3 regions of the Psychrobacillus sp. FSL K6-1464 genome follow, and region 3 is predicted to be linked to each of the others. Evidence: riboswitches for the same ligand, from Rfam matches in the RefSeq annotation. Region 3 holds a riboswitch; each other region holds the start of a gene.
The links. Region 3 has a riboswitch for S-adenosylmethionine ahead of MKX39_RS02530 (methionine biosynthesis PLP-dependent protein). Riboswitches for the same ligand answer to the same signal wherever they lie in the genome.
Positions count from the first base shown of each region.

Region 1: it holds a riboswitch for S-adenosylmethionine, as region 3 does, so the genes downstream of both, MKX39_RS18880 (cyclase family protein) here and MKX39_RS02530 (methionine biosynthesis PLP-dependent protein) in region 3, are expected to answer to the same signal.
Region 2: it holds a riboswitch for S-adenosylmethionine, as region 3 does, so the genes downstream of both, metK (methionine adenosyltransferase) here and MKX39_RS02530 (methionine biosynthesis PLP-dependent protein) in region 3, are expected to answer to the same signal.

Region 1 is NZ_JBBOOP010000001.1:3,651,453-3,657,979, forward strand. Features, by position in the region: gene MKX39_RS18860 (M55 family metallopeptidase) at 1-449, opposite strand, end outside; gene MKX39_RS18865 (hypothetical protein) at 683-1,042, opposite strand; gene MKX39_RS18870 (BCCT family transporter) at 1,286-2,761, shown strand; partial or broken gene MKX39_RS18875 (5-methyltetrahydropteroyltriglutamate--homocysteine S-methyltransferase) at 2,929-3,066, opposite strand; gene MKX39_RS18880 (cyclase family protein) at 3,198-3,935, opposite strand; SAM riboswitch class I at 4,030-4,132, opposite strand; gene corA (magnesium/cobalt transporter CorA) at 4,335-5,297, shown strand; gene MKX39_RS18890 (hypothetical protein) at 5,899-6,527, opposite strand, start outside.
Region 2 is NZ_JBBOOP010000001.1:2,537,978-2,544,504, reverse strand. Features, by position in the region: gene MKX39_RS12830 (Dps family protein) at 1-7, shown strand, start outside; gene MKX39_RS12825 (YjfB family protein) at 66-245, shown strand; gene MKX39_RS12820 (transposase) at 471-806, shown strand; gene MKX39_RS12815 (hypothetical protein) at 803-961, shown strand; gene MKX39_RS12810 (NUDIX domain-containing protein) at 1,047-1,520, shown strand; gene MKX39_RS12805 (alpha/beta hydrolase family protein) at 1,498-2,289, shown strand; gene MKX39_RS12800 (hypothetical protein) at 2,289-2,738, shown strand; gene pckA (phosphoenolpyruvate carboxykinase (ATP)) at 2,867-4,453, opposite strand; SAM riboswitch class I at 4,646-4,762, shown strand; gene metK (methionine adenosyltransferase) at 5,012-6,208, shown strand; gene MKX39_RS12785 (gamma carbonic anhydrase) at 6,369-6,527, opposite strand, start outside.
Region 3 is NZ_JBBOOP010000001.1:511,739-518,265, forward strand. Features, by position in the region: gene metC (cystathionine beta-lyase) at 1-83, opposite strand, end outside; gene MKX39_RS02530 (methionine biosynthesis PLP-dependent protein) at 80-1,198, opposite strand; SAM riboswitch class I at 1,283-1,390, opposite strand; gene MKX39_RS02535 (hypothetical protein) at 1,474-1,674, opposite strand; gene MKX39_RS02540 (TetR/AcrR family transcriptional regulator) at 1,881-2,441, shown strand; gene MKX39_RS02545 (DUF2798 domain-containing protein) at 2,734-3,249, shown strand; partial or broken gene MKX39_RS02550 (universal stress protein) at 3,453-3,563, opposite strand; gene MKX39_RS02555 (TIGR00266 family protein) at 3,595-4,401, opposite strand; gene MKX39_RS02560 (aldehyde dehydrogenase family protein) at 4,562-6,040, shown strand; gene MKX39_RS02565 (saccharopine dehydrogenase family protein) at 6,056-6,527, shown strand, end outside.

The DNA.
Region 1 (6,527 bases), 3.1 Mb from region 3:
ATAATAACGGGCACATCATAATATCCCGCTACAAATGCATTTAATCCAAGTTCTCCAACTACTACTTCATTTATGTACATATTACGAACCCCAAATATCATCGAGTGACTCATTACACCAGGTTGTCCAGCCCGTGAATGATAACCTGCAAAAACAGCTCCTAAATACGTTTCATCTAGTGCATGCACCATTGAATAAGGCTTAAAATCCCCTGTGATTAAGGAAGCATCTGGATGTAATTCTTCTATCAGGAGATTATTCATTTTAGAGTGACTGTCATTGACTAGTACTTCTTTTATACCTTTTGATAAAGCGCCTTCCACAATGGCATTTGCTTCTTGAGTCATTATACGTCTCGCCCGTTCGTAATTATGCTTGTTGGACTCTACAAACGTGTAATCTGGCAAACCTGTTATTCCTTCCATATCGACCGATAAAAATAGCTTCATATTATTCCCCCGTATCTTTCTACTTTTCTCTTTCTTTTAGAAACCGAAATAATTATAAACTTTATCAAAATATACTGAATATTACAATACATCTAAATACATAGATACATTGTATCTAATGATTAGAAAGAAGAGCTTTACATTAAAATCATAATAAAAAAGCAAATGCACTTTGATATAAAGGCATTTGCTGTTGTTTTCTTCATAACGAAGAAAACTAGAATACAGATGAATTATCTATTCTGACCTGGGAAGAACTGTTGCTGTCCGAATTGTTGTTGCCCAAACTGTTGTCCGTATGGTTGACCAAATGATTGTTGTGGAAACTGTCCTTGTTGCATAGGAAATGCCTGTTGGCTGCCGGGTACCATTACATTTTGATTTGTAACTGTGTAAAAGTGCTGAGGAACGTTTACGATATGCTCTCTATTCACATTTACAATTGGATGGATAACAGGCTGCATTCTAGGTAGGAACGAATCACGCACTCGGTATTGCGGAGGACAAACAACTGGTTGAGCAGCTGGTTGTTGCCACTGCTTTTGTTGACAAGGATTACAGGAACAGGGTTGTTGATGTTGATGTTGATTCATTGTTAATTCACCTCCTTCTTGCACTACTATTAGTAAATGCAAGAGGAGAAGAAACTAACTAGACAAACATCCCCATTAAGTAAAAATAAAAACAGCTTGATAGGCTTTATTGGGAAAGAAGAAGTTTCAATCTCAGCTAAAATGGTAATACTATAAGGAATAAATATAAGTATTTTGGTTGATTCTATAATATTTTATTAGTATAGTTAAGCGTTTAGGATAAAAACGCGAGAGAGGGAAAACATGAAAAAATTATCAAAGGTATTTTATATAACGATTGGTTTAATAGTTTTAGCTGTTGGATACGGTGCTTTAGCCCCGGAAAGTTTTGAAGCTATTACTAGTACTATTAAAACTTTCGTTGCTTCATCATTTGGTTGGTACTATATGTTACTTATGACGCTAATGTTAGTATTAAGCATCTTCTTCATCTTTAGTCCCTATGGAAAAATCCGACTGGGAAAAGATTCAGATCGTCCGCAATTTTCAACTATTACTTGGATTTCTATGTTGTTTTCTGCTGGTATGGGAATTGGGCTTGTCTTTTATGGGGCAGCTGAACCCTTGTCACATTTTGCCATTGATCCTGCCACAGCTGAACCAGGTACGAATGCAGCTTTTAAAGAATCCCTTCGTCAAACTTACTTCCACTGGGGATTCCATGTTTGGGCTATGTATGGGGTTGTTGCATTATCTCTTGCATTCTTCCAATTCCGTAAGGGGGAACCAGGCTTAATCTCCTCCACTTTGAAACCAATTTTCGGCAAACGAATGGAAGGCCCATGGGGTACTCTCGTAGATGTGCTCGCTGTCTTTGCCACAGCATTTGGCGTTGCTACTTCTCTTGGATTCGGTGCTGTTCAAATTAATGCCGGCTTAAATTACTTATTTGGCTTCAAAATTGGCATTACGTCTCAGATTATCATTATAGCGGTTGTCACTGTCCTCTTTGTAGCATCTGCTTGGTCTGGATTAAGTAAAGGGATAAAATATTTGTCCAATATAAATTTACTATTAGCTCTTGCTTTACTTGGTTTTGTCGTTATTATGGGACCTACCTTACTGATTCTAGATATGTTTACAGATTCTTTCGGAGGTTATTTAGGGAATATTGTACAAATGAGTTTTCGTACATCCCCATTGAATGGTCATAATCGAGAGTGGCTAGACAATTGGACTATCTTCTATTGGGCTTGGTGGATCTCATGGGCACCATTCGTTAGTATGTTCATTGCTCGAGTATCTAAAGGTCGTACAATACGTGAGTTTGTTACAGGTGTTCTTGTAGCACCTACTTTACTGGGAACATTTTGGTTTTCAGCTTTTGGTACAACAGCCATTGACTTTCAGAAAAGAGGCATTGCTGATTTAGCACAAGCATCTACTGAATTGACTATTTTTGAAATGTTCCATATGATGCCTTTCTCTACAGGTATTTCTGTTTTTGCTGTGTTATTAATTGCTTCCTTTTTCATTACTTCGGCAGATTCTGCCACTTTCGTTCTTGGTATGCAGTCGACCAACGGGTCACTGACTCCACCGAACAGAGTGAAGCTCGCTTGGGGAATCACATTATCCGTAATCGCTATTATTTTGTTATCCGTTAATGGATTAGCGGCATTACAAAATACAATTATTATTGCCGCCTTACCATTTTCATTCGTAATGTTACTTATGATTATTTCACTGTTTAAGGCTTTAAAAGCAGAAAGAAAATAATGAAAATAAATGAAATGCCAAGGGTTTATTCCCTTGGCATTTCATTTATGTTTAAACCTTTACTTTCTTTCTCATTATCAAATGAGATCCGAAAAAGAAAGTTATATTTTTACTCAGCTACAGTATTCTACAAATGAGTATGGAAAGTAGTCGAGATCTTACACGGATTAACTCCAAACTTCTCTAGAAATATCAACAATGTATTTTAACTTTTTATACCGCTGTTCTTCTGTCAGCTTATTACCATGATGTGTAGAAGCAAATCTGCATTGCGGACTAATACTCAACTGCTCCAGCGGAACATATTAAGTTGCTTCCTTGTTCGAAGAAGTCTAAATGCCACCAGTAAACTTTCTGGTCTTAACAAACTTCCTACATGGTCCGCTCGAAATGGTGCTTGAATAGCTGTTTGAACTGTCCATTTATCTCGCTCCTTCTATGGTAAGATTGCAAATGATCGAACTGGGAATCCAGAGGCTTTTTCTGGCTTCGGGACGATATTGAAAATAATGGCTCCTGTTGCAGGGAGCTTATCTAAGTTCGTCAATAATTCTATTTGATAAGTGTCTTGTTCAAGCACATAATATTCTCCGTGTAATGCGCCGTTTTTTAGATAATCCGCACTTGAATCCGTGTCGAATGTTTCGTGTCCTATAGCTTTAATCTTTCGTTCTTGAAATAAAAATTTTAAAGCTTCTAATCCCCAACCCGGCGCGTGATTATTACCCGCTGCATCCTTATTGTTAAACTCCTTTTCGTCTGGCCAACGTTTACTCCAATCGGTTCTAAGAGCGACAAATGAGCCTTCTTCGATTTTTCCGTGGGCTTTTTCAAATGTGAAAATGTCATCCACCGATAAAGTAAAATCATTATCTTCAGCCGCTTCCTTTGACTGATCAATGACGACTAATGGTAATACCAATTCTTTCAATTCGAGTTCTTCTAAGTAACGCGTATCTCTTACAAAATGTATAGGTGCATCTATATGTGTGCCGTACTGTCCTGCAAATTGAAAGCTTTGTGCAAAGAATCCATCATCATGATTAAACAATGTATCGATTTCAGTTGCTTTAAAAGCGGCGAAATGTGGTGAATTAGCTCCAAATGTGTGTGTTAAATCTACCCACTGCTTTTCCTTCAATGTGTTGAATGCTTTTAGTAATTCCGATGACATATTGATTTCTCCCCCTATTTTTTATAGTTAAAATCAAATAAAACCCCTTCTTAGAAACAAGAAGAGGTTTACACGTCATCAGTGAATTAGTCTCTTCTTATCTTCAAGCATAACGCTTCTGGAATTAGCACAGTACAAATTTTTGCCTGTTGCTGAGGTATCATAGGGCCAAGTCCCTCCACCTCTCTTGATAAGAAAGTTGTTTTATTTGATTAACACCTAGTATACAAATAGAAATTACCTAAGTCAACCATTATTTTCTTTTTATTTAGAATATAATATTTTTAATGGTGGAAGCATCATAATTTTCTTTTCATTTCCTCTGTTTTTTAGGTACATTAATAATATGAAGACTATGAGATAATATGAAAAGAGATAGTGATGAAAAGAGGGGTATGTATGATCCATACGATTGGCATAACGACCGATCATGAAATAGTAAATGACTTTCCTATAGAAGATATAAAACGGAGAAAGTTTGAATGGTACTGGATTGACATTGCCGAGCCAACCAAAGAAGAAGAACTTTTGCTTAGTTCTTTCTTTCGTTTTCATCCACTGGCAATTGAGGATTGCTTACAAAGGCTACAGCGTCCTAAAGTGGACTATTATGATGGTTATAACTTCTTTGTTTTACATTCTTTCAATGAGGAAACATTAGAAGCGGAAGAGTTAGACATATTTGTTGGTCAAGACTATGTAGTGTCATTTCATTTCCATCCCATGCATGAAATGGAGCAAGCACGGCAGCGTATTAGACAAAATTCACAAGGCTGGGATAGAGGTGCTATCCATGCAACTTATAATATCATCGATACAGTAGTAGATGCCTATTTTCCGATTGTCTATAAAATTGAAGGCTATTTAAATGCTGTAGAAGACAAGCTTACTTATGATATGCGCCATTTTTCTATGGATTCAGTGTTTGATCTACGAGGAGATTTGTTGCGTTTAAGACGTACAGTTATTCCTATGCGAGATTTACTTTATAGAATATTAAATTCAGAACGAATGAATTTACAGCAAACAGAACACACCTACTTTGCCGATATTTACGACCATTTAATACGACTGACGGAAATGATTGAATCTAATCGAGAGCTGACAGCTGATATACGTGATAGTCATATGTCGATAAACTCTAGTAGGATGAACCGTATCATGATGATCTTAACGATTGTATCAACTGTTTTTATACCCTTAACGTTCATTGTTGGAGTATACGGTATGAACTTTGCAAACATGCCTGAACTTGAGTGGAAATATAGTTATTTCGTAGTACTCGGTGCTATGGTCCTCATCGCTTTTTCTATGCTTAGTTGGTTCAAATACAAAGGGTGGTTTAATTTGTTTAAAGATTAATATAAGAGAAACCGGGCATAAAAGCGCCCGTCCCTTGAAGGTCAAAACTGTTTTTTTCGTTTTCGAGGGACTTTGGACAAACGTCTTGCTATATGATTACCGATTGAATTTTTAGTGATATTGGTTGTGATTTGGTCACAACCAATATCGCTTTTTTTAAGTAATCTTATGGCATTTATCTGCCCGTCGCCCTTCTACAACTCTTAGAACAAGGTAAGTATGTTTTGAGAAAAGTATTACAGAGTAGTATCCTTAATTCAACAGACAATTTTATCACTATATTAGCTTGGGCGACTCATATCATCTAAGCGAAAGGCTGCAATATCTTAAAGTTAAATACTACACATTTGATTGCAGTGGAAGGTGGCGACTCCAGCGGAAAAAGCGTTATGTGAAGACCCGCAGCGTAGCGAGGAGGCTGAGGCAACGGCCGCGCAAAGCGTCCACCTGAAACGGAAATCAGCAGTACTATTCATTCTTTTAAGTCACCCTAACTCATTGTTCACGTTACATTTTTATATACTTCCTGGGCACATAATGAGTATAGAACATATATTTTCTTTTAAAAAAACGAGTAAATTCTAAATGAATTTGCTCGTTTTTATTGATTGGCTGTCCAATAGTAAAACAATGCAGTAAAAGTAAGTTTTTCTGTGTGCGTTAAATTATGCGCAAGAGAGACATGGACATTCATTGCTTGTATTTCAAATGCAGGATGCGTAGCATATGGGAAAATTCCAAACCGATATGTCGCTAATCTTTGACCACCTAAATCATGAACGTCAATGTCTCCATATACACTTTTCGCTTCCATTTGAAGTAGTTTTTCGTTATTTGCATCAAATATTATAGCTCTATTTTTTAAAGTCATTAGTGGCATAACAATAGTAGTTGCGTGTAAACGATTATGATCTAGTACCTTTATTTTCATAAACTTAAGCTTATTGTGAATGGTAAACGTAGACACTACCTTCTCATCCATCGTTATTATTCGATAAGTAATTGGAAAGAACATTCCCATTTTGAAAATATTTAATGTGGTTAGTTTCCTTCGAAAGGGCTGTTCTTCGGTAGGACTTATTTTATATAACCGCTCCCCTGTACTGGAGACTAAATAGGTCTGTGGAATTAACGAAACGTCTCGTTGGAAATTAAGTTCCTGAATCGGAAAACTAGCTGAGTAATAATTGCTATCCACTTTTTTCTCTTCAGGCAATTTTTCTGCAGCAT
Region 2 (6,527 bases), 2.0 Mb from region 3:
AAAATAATATTTATTTAATAATAATTTGAATTTACCGATATAAAGCTTGTTAGGGAGGGATTTCTTTGGATATAAACTCCATAATGTCATCTAACTTACTACAATTGCAACAGACCGTGCAAATGAGTGTTTTGCGAAATGCTATGAACATGGAAACTGTAGCAGCAATAGGAATGTTGGAAGGCATGTCTCAATCAGCTGCAACACATCCTCATAAAGGAACCGTTGTAGATATTCAAGCTTAATAAGAAAAGCGAAAGCGCCTATGTTAGCCTCGAAAAGCGTTGGAGGAATGACAGTAAAGGCGTTTTTTGCCTTTATCTGACAATCTGAAACGACTCGAGGGGCTAGGCGCTGTAGCCTAGACAGATGATGATTAAAAAGTATATCCTCTTGCTTAAAAAACATGTGCCCTAGTGGTGCATGTTTTTTTGATTTTTGCACAAACTTCTATAAAAGGATGTGTGAAAATGACCTTGTACAAAGTGTATATCTCCGTTAAAAGTCAGCAAGTATATGCTTATCCTGAAGAATCTCAGTGGGAATATGAAGTAACAGCTACCAGAAATGAAATAAAAGTATTTGAAAAGCTTTTCTATCAGCTGAAGTCAGTGCAAAGCAGAAACTTTCTACGGGCTCATGAACCACAATTAGTAAAGCCATATCATGTGGATGGGGAAAATGATCAATATGATAGAAGACTTAAGAAAGTGTATGCATGGATTCATGAATTCACTTCAGATGACTCTAAACAATTTATCGAACAGCTACCTTATTTTCAAAGACGAAAGGAGATTCAATTATGAGTAAAAATTTAAATAGAAAAGGTAATGAAAATCCAGTAACTTATCGAAATGTTAGTTCCTTACTCAACCTATCCCCTCAAGACAAATCCAAGCAGAATATTGCACAAAATAGAGAAGAAGGAAATGAAGATTATAAAATGGGACCCCCAAAATAATAGTTACTTTTAGACTTAGCCCTCCATGGGCTAAGTTTTTTATATACATATGCTAAAATTGAAAGAAAACAAAGGGAGTCAGGATATGATTTCTTTCCAAGATTTAAATGGTTATGATGTATTGTTATCTTTTGAGCAAGGTAGCTTTGCAATCCCATCTGAACATGTACTAGTCGTAGCAAAATATAAAGGCAAATGGTTGGTGACGAAGCATCCTAAAAGGGGTTTAGAGTTTCCTGGTGGTAAGTTAGAGCAGGGAGAGACTTTAGTTGAAGCAGCAATTAGAGAAACAAAAGAAGAAACAAATGTGGATATAGTGGAGTTAGCATGGCTTGCAGAATATATGGTAATAGATAATATCCCTTTTTGTAAAACTGTTTATGTAGCGGAAGTTGGGTATATTAATAAAGAGAAGACAAACTTTGAAACAGAAGGAGCCTTTTGGTTATCTTCAGAAGAACTTACACAAAGTAATTATTTGAGCTTCCATATGAAAGATGATGGAATGAAAGCCATTTTAAAGAAGGTGAAAGAAATTGAAAGCAAATGGAACGATTGAAAAAGTTCGAGTTTATCCATCGCCCAATCCTCATATTGTATTAAGAGAAATTACATATTGGTCCTGTGGACTATGTGTCAAAGGGATGCTAGCGTCACCAAAAGAAGTAGGAGACTATGAAGGTATTTTATATTGTCGTGGTGGTATGCAAAGTATTGGTATGGTTCGACCCGCCCGAATCGCACAAATTGCTTCTGAAGGTTTTATCGTATTTGCGCCATATTATCGCGGCAATCGTGGTGGTGAAGGAAAAGATGAATTCGCTGGAGAAGATCGTTGGGATGCTATCTACGGAGTAGATATACTTAAGCAATATTGCCTTGCAGAACGGATTCACCTATTTGCATTTTCTCGTGGTGGAATCATGGCATTATGGATTGCTATTCTACGTAATGATATTACCTCTTTAGTTACGTGGGCGGGTGTGTCCGATATATATCTAACATATGAAGAAAGATTAGATATGAGAAAGATGATGAAACGAGTCATTGGTGGTACTCCAAGCAAATATCCAGTGGGATACGAAGAGCGAGATGTATTACCTCTTATAAAGGAAATGAAGACATCCACGCTTATAATTCACGGTGAACAAGATAAAAATGTCTCTTTTGAGCATGCAAAGGTTTTAGAGCATGCATTAGTAGGGAATAGTATACCAGTTGAAACCTGGTACTATCCAGAATTCACACATTTTTTTCCGAGCAAAATAAATAGACGTGTAGTAAAAGATGCATGTCATTGGATGAAAAATCAGAGAGGGGTTTTATAGTGGGTAATGTTGTAGTAACAACTGAGGCAATGAGTGTAGAGGGGAAATCTTCGTTTCCCATAGATACGAGTTTTTGGGAGGATTTGTGGGATCAATATACAAACGAGTTCCAAGAAGTAGTGATTCATTGTTGGTTGGAAGAACTAGAAGTGTTAGAAGAGTTAAACTCTCGAGCTGTTTCCGTTCAGACAGAAGGATTGATGAAAGTGATTACTATTAATCTAACGGATGAAAATAGACTCTATTTTAGAAATTATTCTGTTGATCCAAAAGGTGGTTTAAAGTGGTATACAATGTTCTTTCAAGAAGATGGGGTTGAACAGATGGAAATAGGTCATTATGGTTCTGAAATTATTCTATATAAAGTTAATGAAGAGGAAGCCGAAAAGTTTGTAGAAATATTTCCTAAAATAACGGATAGTGAATATCATGAGACTAATGGTGACTAGAATAATGCTAATTTGACTTAACCATCCTTTGCAATAAAATATACTTATTATTCTTTCTAGTAAATAAAAGCACAAATATAAAAAAAGAGCCAAATTCATAAGAATTTGGCTCTTTTATGTTTACTCTATTAAGCTAATGGTCCACCTTTAACAGAAATATCTTCAGAAACTGTACCAAACTTTTTAAAGTTATCACGGAAAGACTGAGCTAAATCAGCGGCTTTTTGGTCATATGCTGCTTTGTCTGCCCATGCATTACGAGGGATAAGGACTTCAGAAGGTACGCCTTCTACTACTTTAGGAATAGCTAATCCGAATACTGTATCTGTTTCCGTATCAGTATTGTTTAATTTGCCATCAATAGCAGCACGAACCATTGTACGTGTGTATGAAAGCTTCATACGGTTACCAACACCGTATTCTCCGCCAGTCCAACCAGTGTTTACTAAGAACACTTGTGCACCGTGCTCGTCAATCTTCTTGCCTAGCATTTCTGCATACACTGTTGCATGTAATGGTAAGAAAGGAGAACCGAAGCAAGTCGAGAATACCGGTTGTGGCGATGTAACTCCACGTTCAGTTCCAGCAAGTTTAGAAGTAAAGCCACTTAAGAAATGGTACATTGCTTGTTCTTTCGTTAGTTTACTAATCGGAGGCAATACGCCAAAAGCGTCCGCGGTTAAGAAAATAATTGTATTTGGGTGACCTGCTACAGAAGGGTCTACAATATTATCGATATATTGAATTGGGTATGCAGCACGTGTATTTTCGGTTAATGAGTTATCTGCATAGTTAGCTACGCGAGTTTCTGCATCTACTACTACGTTTTCTAGGACCGTGCCGAATGAGATCGCGTCCCAAATTTGTGGTTCATTTTCACGAGTTAGGTCGATACATTTTGCGTAACAGCCACCTTCGATATTGAACACACCGTTATCCGACCAACCGTGCTCATCGTCTCCGATTAATTTGCGACCAGCATCTGCTGAAAGGGTAGTTTTCCCTGTTCCTGATAATCCGAAGAATAATGTAACGTCTCCATCATCCCCAACGTTTGCAGAGCAGTGCATTGGTAAAATGTCCTGTTCTGGTAGTAAGTAGTTCATAATAGAGAAAATAGATTTCTTCATCTCGCCAGCATACTCAGTTCCACCGATTAGCACTGTGCGTTTTTCCATAGATACGATGATAAAAGTCTCTGAGTGAGTACCGTCTACCGCTGGATCTGCTTTAAAGTTAGGAGCAGATAGAATAGTGAAATCAGTCGTATGAGTAGCAAGTTCTTCTTGTGTTGGTCGTATGAATAGCTGATGAGCGAAAAGGTTATGCCAAGCGTATTCGTTAATAATTTGAATACCTAAACGTGATTCTTTGTCTGCTCCTGCATATCCTTTAAACTCGAATATTTCATCTTGTTTGTTTAAGAAGTTAATCATTTTTTTATATAATGCATCGAAAATGTCAGAAGAAATTGGTTGGTTTACTGAGCCCCAATCGATTTTGTCTTTAGAAATAGCTTCATCTACTATATACTTATCTTGGGGAGAACGGCCAGTATATTTTCCTGTTTCAGCTTTAACTGCACCAGTAGAAGTTAGTACTGCTTCTCCTCTTGTTGTAGCTTTTTCCACAAGTTGTGGCACTGACAATTGGCTGCTAACGTTATTTCCTGCTAACAATGCTTTCAGTTCACTCACTGTTTCGATTGAATTCATTTTGAATATACCATCCTTTTTTTATATTTCCTCTTCAAAAGAGGAAGTTTTCTAGATATGTGAATTAGTATAACACATTAGGTTCATTAGTCTATACTATTCACTTTTAATTTTTTCTTTTGTGTATAAAATACAAACAAAAATAGTTGACATCTTATACATACTTACGTATGATGATAAATTGAACGGATACTCTTATCCCGAGCTGGTGGAGGGGTCAGGCCCTATGAAACCCGGCAACCTGTAGTATTTTCATTATTACAAAGGTGCCAAACCTGAGACAAGGTGAAATTCCTTGATTGATAAGAGTGAAAGGTGCTTATGATACTAATACCTTTCCTCATGTATATTTACGTGAGTGAGAGGTTTTTTTATTGAACATCGCCCTTTATCCTTGTGTGCCAAGTCCGAAACGGCTTCAAGTTAACTTCAATGCATTTAACTTACATGTACTATTATGTGAAGAAAATGCATGAAACATTTTGAATGGCTTGACATGGGAATGAGTACCGTATCAATTCTTGAGAGAAATCTCGCGGGATATAGGAGGAACAATCTATGACACAACGTCGATTATTTACGTCAGAATCAGTGACAGAGGGACATCCAGATAAAATTTGTGATCAAATCTCTGATGCAATTCTAGATGCAATTCTAGCAGAAGACCCAAATGCTCGTGTAGCTTGTGAAACGAGTGTAACAACAGGGTTAGTATTAGTTGCTGGAGAAATTACTACATCTACTTATGTAGATATTCCAAAAGTAGTTCGTTCTACTATTAAAGAAATTGGTTATACACGTGCGAAGTATGGTTTTGACTCAGAAACTTCTGCTGTGCTAACTTCTATTGATGAACAATCACCTGACATTGCGCAGGGTGTAGATCAAGCGTTAGAAGCAAGAGAAGGATCTATGAGCGATTCTGATATAGATGCAATTGGAGCAGGAGACCAAGGCTTAATGTTTGGTTATGCTTGTAATGAAACTCCAGAGCTTATGCCGTTACCAATTAGTTTAGCGCATAAACTAGCTCATCGATTGGCACAAGTCCGTAAAGATGAAACTTTAGATTATCTTCGTCCAGATGGGAAAACACAAGTAACTGTAGAGTATGATGAGAACAATAATCCGGTTCATATCGATACAATAGTTATATCTACTCAACACCATCCGGAAATTACGTTAGAACAAATTCAAAAAGATATTAAAGAAGTAGTGATCAATCCGATTGTTCCTACAAATTTAATAGATGAAAATACAAAATACTTTATCAATCCAACTGGACGCTTTGTAATTGGTGGACCACAAGGAGATGCTGGTTTAACAGGACGTAAAATTATCGTAGATACTTACGGTGGATACGCTCGTCATGGTGGGGGAGCATTCTCTGGTAAAGATCCAACAAAAGTAGACCGTTCTGCTGCATACGCTGCACGCTATGTTGCTAAAAATATTGTTGCCGCTGGTCTTGCTGATCGTTGTGAAGTACAACTTGCTTATGCAATTGGTGTAGCTAAACCTGTTTCCATTGCTGTAGAAACTTTTGGTACTGGAAAAGTAGAAGAAGTGAAATTAGTTTCATATATTCGTGAACTATTCGACCTTCGTCCAGCAGGAATTATTAAAATGCTAGATCTACGCCGTCCAATATACAAACAAACTGCTGCTTATGGTCACTTTGGTCGTACAGACATTGATGTGCCATGGGAAAAAACAGATAAAGCTGCACAATTAAAACAAATGGCTGGATTATAATAGTATGAACAAAAAAGGCTTTCCTATAAGGGAAAGCCTTTTTTCATGGGGAATATAATAAGAATCGATCAATGGATGCTGATAATCGATCGATTGAGTCATAAAATCGATCGTTGAAAGTTATTAATCGATAATCAAGACAAATAATCAATAACAAATGTTATTTTTGAAGGGATTTATAGTATTGTCCTTTTTCTACATATTCTCGGATAATTCTTTGGACATCGGCCTTATCTTCATCGTTTAGCTCACGAACGACTTTTGCAGGGCTTCCTAGTGCCAAAGAATTGGGAGGTATCTTCTTGCCAGGAGGTACTAG
Region 3 (6,527 bases):
ACAGCTCCCGTTTTTATTTCTGAATTTCCACGAGTAGAGGCGACGACTAGACTAGTTTCCAATGACTCTTTGAAATCACTCATTTTAAAACCTCACTTTCTAAAGTATTAAATACTTGTTGTAAATCTGTTATTAAATCTTCGACCTCTTCAATTCCCACCGAAAAACGAAGGAGACTATTATCAACCCCTCGTGCAATTCGCTCCATCTCCGGTATATCCGCATGTGTTTGTGTAGCAGGATAAGTGATAAAGCTTTCCACACCGCCAAGACTCTCTGCAAATACAATTAATTTCAAATTCTCTAGGAAAGGGGCAACCCACTCGCTTTTATGTAAACGGAAGGACAACATCCCACCAACCCCGGGATATAATACATCTTTAACTGCAGGCTCTTGCTTTAAAAACTCTGTAATCCTTTTAGCGTTTAAATCATGTTGCTTCATACGTAGATGAAGCGTCTTTAATCCTCTTATGAGTAACCAAGAATCGAAAGGAGAAAGGACGGCTCCTGCTGCATTATGATTAGTTTGCAGCTGTTCACTAAGTTCCGCACCCTTCGAGACGACAAGTCCCGCAAGAACGTCATTATGTCCACCAATATATTTGGTACCACTATGAATGACAATATCAGCACCCATTTCAATAGGTCGCTGTAAGTAAGGAGTAAGGAATGTATTGTCTACGATTAAAAGTAGATTATGCTCTTTTGCAACCTCAGCAAATAGTTGGATATCAATTTCCAACATCAAGGGGTTTGTTGGGGTTTCAATAAATAAAGCTTTTGTATTTTTGGTTATCAATGCTGTTACTTCTTCAGCTGATTCAAACTTTGCATAAGTGGTACGAATATTATAAGAATCTGCATACTGGTTAAATAACCGGTAGGTTCCACCATATAAATCATCAGGCGCAATTAATTCATCCCCTGAGCGAAAAAGGGACAAAACCAATTGTATAGCGGCCATGCCAGAACTACAGGCAAAGCCAGCATCTCCATCTTCTAACTTTGCAATTCCATCTTCTAAAATAGCGCGAGTTGGGTTTTTAGTTCTTGTGTAGTCATATCCTGTTGACTGCCCGATCCCATTATGTTTGTAAGCTGTTGAAAGATAAATAGGGGGATTTACCGCACCAGTTTTCTCATCACTATGGTTGCCCAATTGAACTAACTGTGTATCGATACTGTTCTTTGACATTAGATGCTCATCCTTTACAATTAAAATAAAAAAAAGAGGATTCTCTAATAAGAAGAGAACCCTCAAGTAATATTGAAGTTTGTCTTCTTATCTTCAAGACGTCAAACGTCTATTTGGAATTAGCACCATACCTAAACGTGGCTGGTTGCTGAGACATCTACGGGCCAATCCCTCCGTCTCTCTGGATAAGAAAAATATATTAAATTATCACAATTTTGAATTTAAATAAGCTTAACACGTAGATGTGTTTTTAACAAGATGCATTTTGTTCAACATCATAACAAAAATGTCCATATTAAAACAATTACTCCGAGTATTAATGATATCCAACCTACTATTAACTTGTGAGAATAAGCTAAAGCTACTAGCCCCAAAAGAACTGCTCCAGCACCTAGCCAAAGCGGAGCATAAAAGAAACCTAGCACCCCTAAAACGATACCTAACAAACCAACCCATAATCCTGTAGAAGACTCCATCGTATCCACCTCCCATCTTGTATTGTAGGAACATAAGGCATAATGCTCCTCGTAATATTATATGAAGGTTTAGGAAAGGGAGATAAACAATCGAGGGTGTATTGGGTGCTTTGCTATTTATTTAAATAAACAAAATACTAGAATGTTGTTAAAAATTTGTTATACTAACAAACAGACCCGTCGGTATGTTAGGAGGAAATTCAGATATGGATACTAAATCACTCATAATTGAAACTGCTACAACACTGTTTCAACAAAAAGGCTATAAAACTGTAGGACTAACAGAAATACTAAAAGCATGTAACGTTACAAAAGGGGCCCTTTACCACCACTTTCCAAATGGCAAAGACGAACTCTTAATAACTTGTTTACATGCTTTAAAAGAAGATATTACAACAGATATTAAAGTGATTTTCAGTAAGCATCCTTCGACTGAAGATGCCATAGTTTCCATGATTGATAAATTAATTCGTAGTTTTGAAAAGGATGGGACCATCACTGGCTATACATTTAGCAGTATCGTTAGTGAGATGGCGACAATGAGTGAGCCTGTCCGAACCGCTTGTAGTGATTTGTATGAAAATATAGAGCAAATTTATTACATTAAACTATTAGCCGATGGTTTTTCGGTTGAAAAGGCTACTGCCATTTCATTATTATTGACTGCTTCAATTGAAGGAGCAATGATGCTGTGTTTAACTCAGCAATCAACTAATCCCTTAATAAAAATTTCAAAACTATTACCAACTTTATTAAAGAATTTCTGAAAAGGAAATCCAATATATAAAAAGGATCAGTAACTCTATAATATTGTAGGAATTGTCGGCTGTTTAATGAAACAGCTTTTAATAATGCACTTAGGAATCTATGGACTAGCTTTAATCCAAGCGAAAAACCCCATTAACATGGTTTGCATATAGGATTTAAATGAAAAAATTATGGACACTTCAAAGAGTTTTTCTCTCTATAACGTTATCCTCTATTATAAAAATCGACTGTTTTGCTTCATATTAATTGCCAAGGTCTAAATAAGCTTTTTGAAAGGAAGATAAGTAAGATATGCATCAAGATAAAAGACTACCAAAGAATGGTAAAGAAGGCGCAATATTTGGCGCAATCATTTGTACATTATCAGTACTATTTATAGGATCAATCAACATAATTCTTGCAGCTGGAGGATTTAACAGTGAGGTTGCAATGGATATGTTAATCCTGTTGCCTATTATTTGGGTTATTGTGATGATTATTGAACCGTTAGCTATCGGTCGTTTTGCTGAATTTTTAGCATCTAAATTTATTTCACCAACAGACGGTTTTGCTGCTCGTATTATGTTCCGTACACTGTTCACAGTTTTAGGTATGTCATTTACAATGACTATTGTTGGAGATATCATGGGGAATGGATTTACAACTAATATATTTACTAACTTTATCCAAATTTGGCCACGTAACTTTTTAATAGCTCTATTCTTAGAAAGCTTGGTTATTCAACCTATTGCACGTTTTGTAATGGTTAAAATACATGAAGCTCAAGATAGAAAAGTATTAGTTCAAACAAATACACAAAGTATCTAGGTAAAGTAAGGTACATGGACATTGCACTTACACATCAGATGAAGCTTTCTGTAATAGGGTAAATGAATCAGGAGAAGCTACGAGATACAGTCACGTAGCTTCTCTACTTTTTTAAGTAATCCTCCAATGTCGGTTCCCTAAAAGGTGAATAAGTTAATCCTATAAAAAAAACGTCCAGACTTTTGAAAGTCTGGACGCTTTTTTTATATTGTTGAACCAGGTGTACGAATGACTAATACATCACATTTAGCTGAACGCACGATTGCTTCAGATACCGAACCAATCAAATAGCGTTCTACTGGCGTATGACCAGTTAAAAAGCAAGCCATTCTCAAGGATTCTGATTTATTTCCCACCTAGCAGGTCAAATAATCCACCAGTTATACTACCTTCACCTTTTGAACCACCACCAGGTGTTTGGGGAGCTGCTGCAAATACTTTACTAGCCAATCTACTAAACGGAAGTGATTGGATCCATACGGTACCTGGACCACGAAGAGTAGCGAAGAATAATCCCTCTCCACCAAATAAGGCTGTTTTAACTCCTTTGACCATTTCAATATTGTAGTCAACGTCCGCAGTCATTGCTACGAGACACCCAGTATCTACGCGTAAAACTTCTCCTTGTTGAAGAGACTTTCTATGAATTGCCCCACCAGCATGAACGAAAGCGAGGCCATCACCTTCTAGTTTTTGCATGATGAAACCTTCACCACCAAAAAAGCCTGCTCCTAACTTACGCTGAAATTCGATGCCAATCGTAACCCCTTTTGCTGCTGCTAAGAAAGCATCCTTTTGACAAATAATTTTGCCACGGTATTGGCTTAAATCCAATGGAATAATTTTACCTGGGTAAGGTGATGCAAAGTAGACATGTCTTTTTCCACTACCTGTATTAGTGAAAGTTGTCATGAATAAACTCTCTCCTGTAAGCATACGCTTACCTGCACCCATTAATTTGCCCATAAGACCACCGCCGCTACCAGCAGAACCCGATGAGCCATCGCCGAAAATAGTTTCCATTGAAATACCGTCTTCCATCATCATTAAACTTCCTGCTTCGGCAACAACTGTTTCCTTGGGATCTAATTCGATTTCAACAAATTGCATATCATCACCGTATAATTTGTAGTCAATTTCATGATTATTCATGAACAAATTCCTCCTTAAATTTTTCTCTACCATTTATACGAAAGCAGGGTGAAAAAGTTTCATTCTAAATATCCAAAGATTTTTAAAGGGATTTATGAAATTTTATAGAATATATGAATAATGGAAGCGTTTACATTTAAAAGTGAAAAGAGGGAATAAAATGAAATTAACTAACTTTATTAATGGCAATTGGCAAGACTCCGAGGGTGCAGATTATACACCAGTGGTAAATCCTGCAAATGGTGAACAGCTATCAGAGGTGAGGCTATCTACGGAAGAAGATGTAAATCTTGCGGTAGAAGCAGCAGTAAAAGCACAAAAAAAATGGGCACTTGTTCCTGCACCTAAACGTGCAGATTATTTATATGAAATTGGTAGGATAATGAAAGAAAAGAAAGAGCACCTTGCTCAAGTGTTAACAAAAGAAATGGGAAAAGTAATTGAAGAGGGACGCGGAGAAGTTCAGGAAGGCATTGATATGGCGTTTTACATGGCAGGAGAAGGGCGCCGATTATTTGGAGAAACAACCCCATCGGAATTGGCAGACAAGTTTGCGATGAGTGTCCGTTCACCTATTGGAGTAGTGGGGCTCATTACACCATGGAATTTTCCGGTGGCAATTGCTACGTGGAAATCCTTTCCCGCTATAGTGGCAGGAAATGCATTTATTTGGAAACCGGCAACGGAAACTCCGATGATGGCATATGAAATGGCTAAAATCTTTGAGGAAGCCGGACTTCCACCTGGAGTGGCTAATGTCGTTTTTGGGTCAGGTTCTCAAGTTGGGACAGCTATGATCGAACATCCAGATGTAAAGGTTATCTCGTTTACTGGTTCTACAGAAACAGGGAGTAAGGTAGCCGAGCTTGGTGGTCGTCACTTAAAGAAAGTTTCTCTTGAAATGGGTGGAAAGAATGCAGTAATCGTCATGGAGGATGCAGACCTACCATTAGCAGTGGAAGGTATTTTATGGAGTGCCTTTGGAACAGCGGGACAAAGATGTACAGCATGTAGCCGAGTTATTGTGCATAAAGATGTAAAAGAAGACTTAGAAAAAATGCTCCTAGAACAAATGGAAAAACTAACGATTGGCGATGGACTAGATGAAACGGTGAAAATTGGTCCAGTTATTAATAAAAATGCTCTGGAAAAAATCCATTCCTATATAAAAATTGGACAAGATGAAGGGGCAACTCTCCTAACTGGAGGGGAAATATTAAGTGAGGGTATGTTGGCAAAAGGAAATTATTATGCCCCTACGTTATTTACAAACGTGAAGCCAAATATGCGAATAGCGCAGGAGGAGATTTTTGGTCCGGTTGTTTCCTTGATAGAAGTAGGTTCTCTAGAAGAAGCGATTGAAGTAAATAATGGAGTGAAATTTGGATTATCCAGCTCAATTTATTCGAATGATGTCAACAAAGTATTCCGTGCACAGCGTGATTTAGATACTGGAATTGTATATATTAACGCAGGTACAACGGGCGCAGAAATTCACCTGCCTTTTGGAGGAACAAAAGGGACTGGAAACGGACATCGCGATTCAGGAGTAGCAGCATTAGATGTGTATACAGAATGGAAGAGTATATATATAGACTACAGTGGGAAATTACAACGCGCACAAATAGACACAGAATAATAGGGGGGAAATTATATGATAGTTGCTGTATTAGGTGCAGGGTTAATGGGGAAAGAAGCAGCTCGTGATTTAGTGTTAAGCCCAAACGTGGATAAGGTTCTTTTATGTGATCTAGATGTAGGTCAAGCGAAGATGTTTAAGGAAAGATTGCAAAACTCCAAGATTGAAGTTTTGAGACTAGATGCTAACGAGGATGATAGCATACGCAAGATCATGAGAGAAGCGGATGTAATTATTAATGCATTATTTTATACATTTAACGAAAAAATAGCGCGGCTTGCTGTAGAAGAGGGAATCCATTCTATTGATCTGGGAGGACATATTGGAGGAGCAACGGATCACGTATTAATGCTTCATGAAAAAGCTAAAGCTAAGGGGATTACTCTAATTCCGGATTTAGGTGTTGCTCCTGGAATGATTAATATATTGGCTGGATACGGAGCTTCCAAACTTGATGAAGTGAATGCTATTCGTTTATATGTCGGTG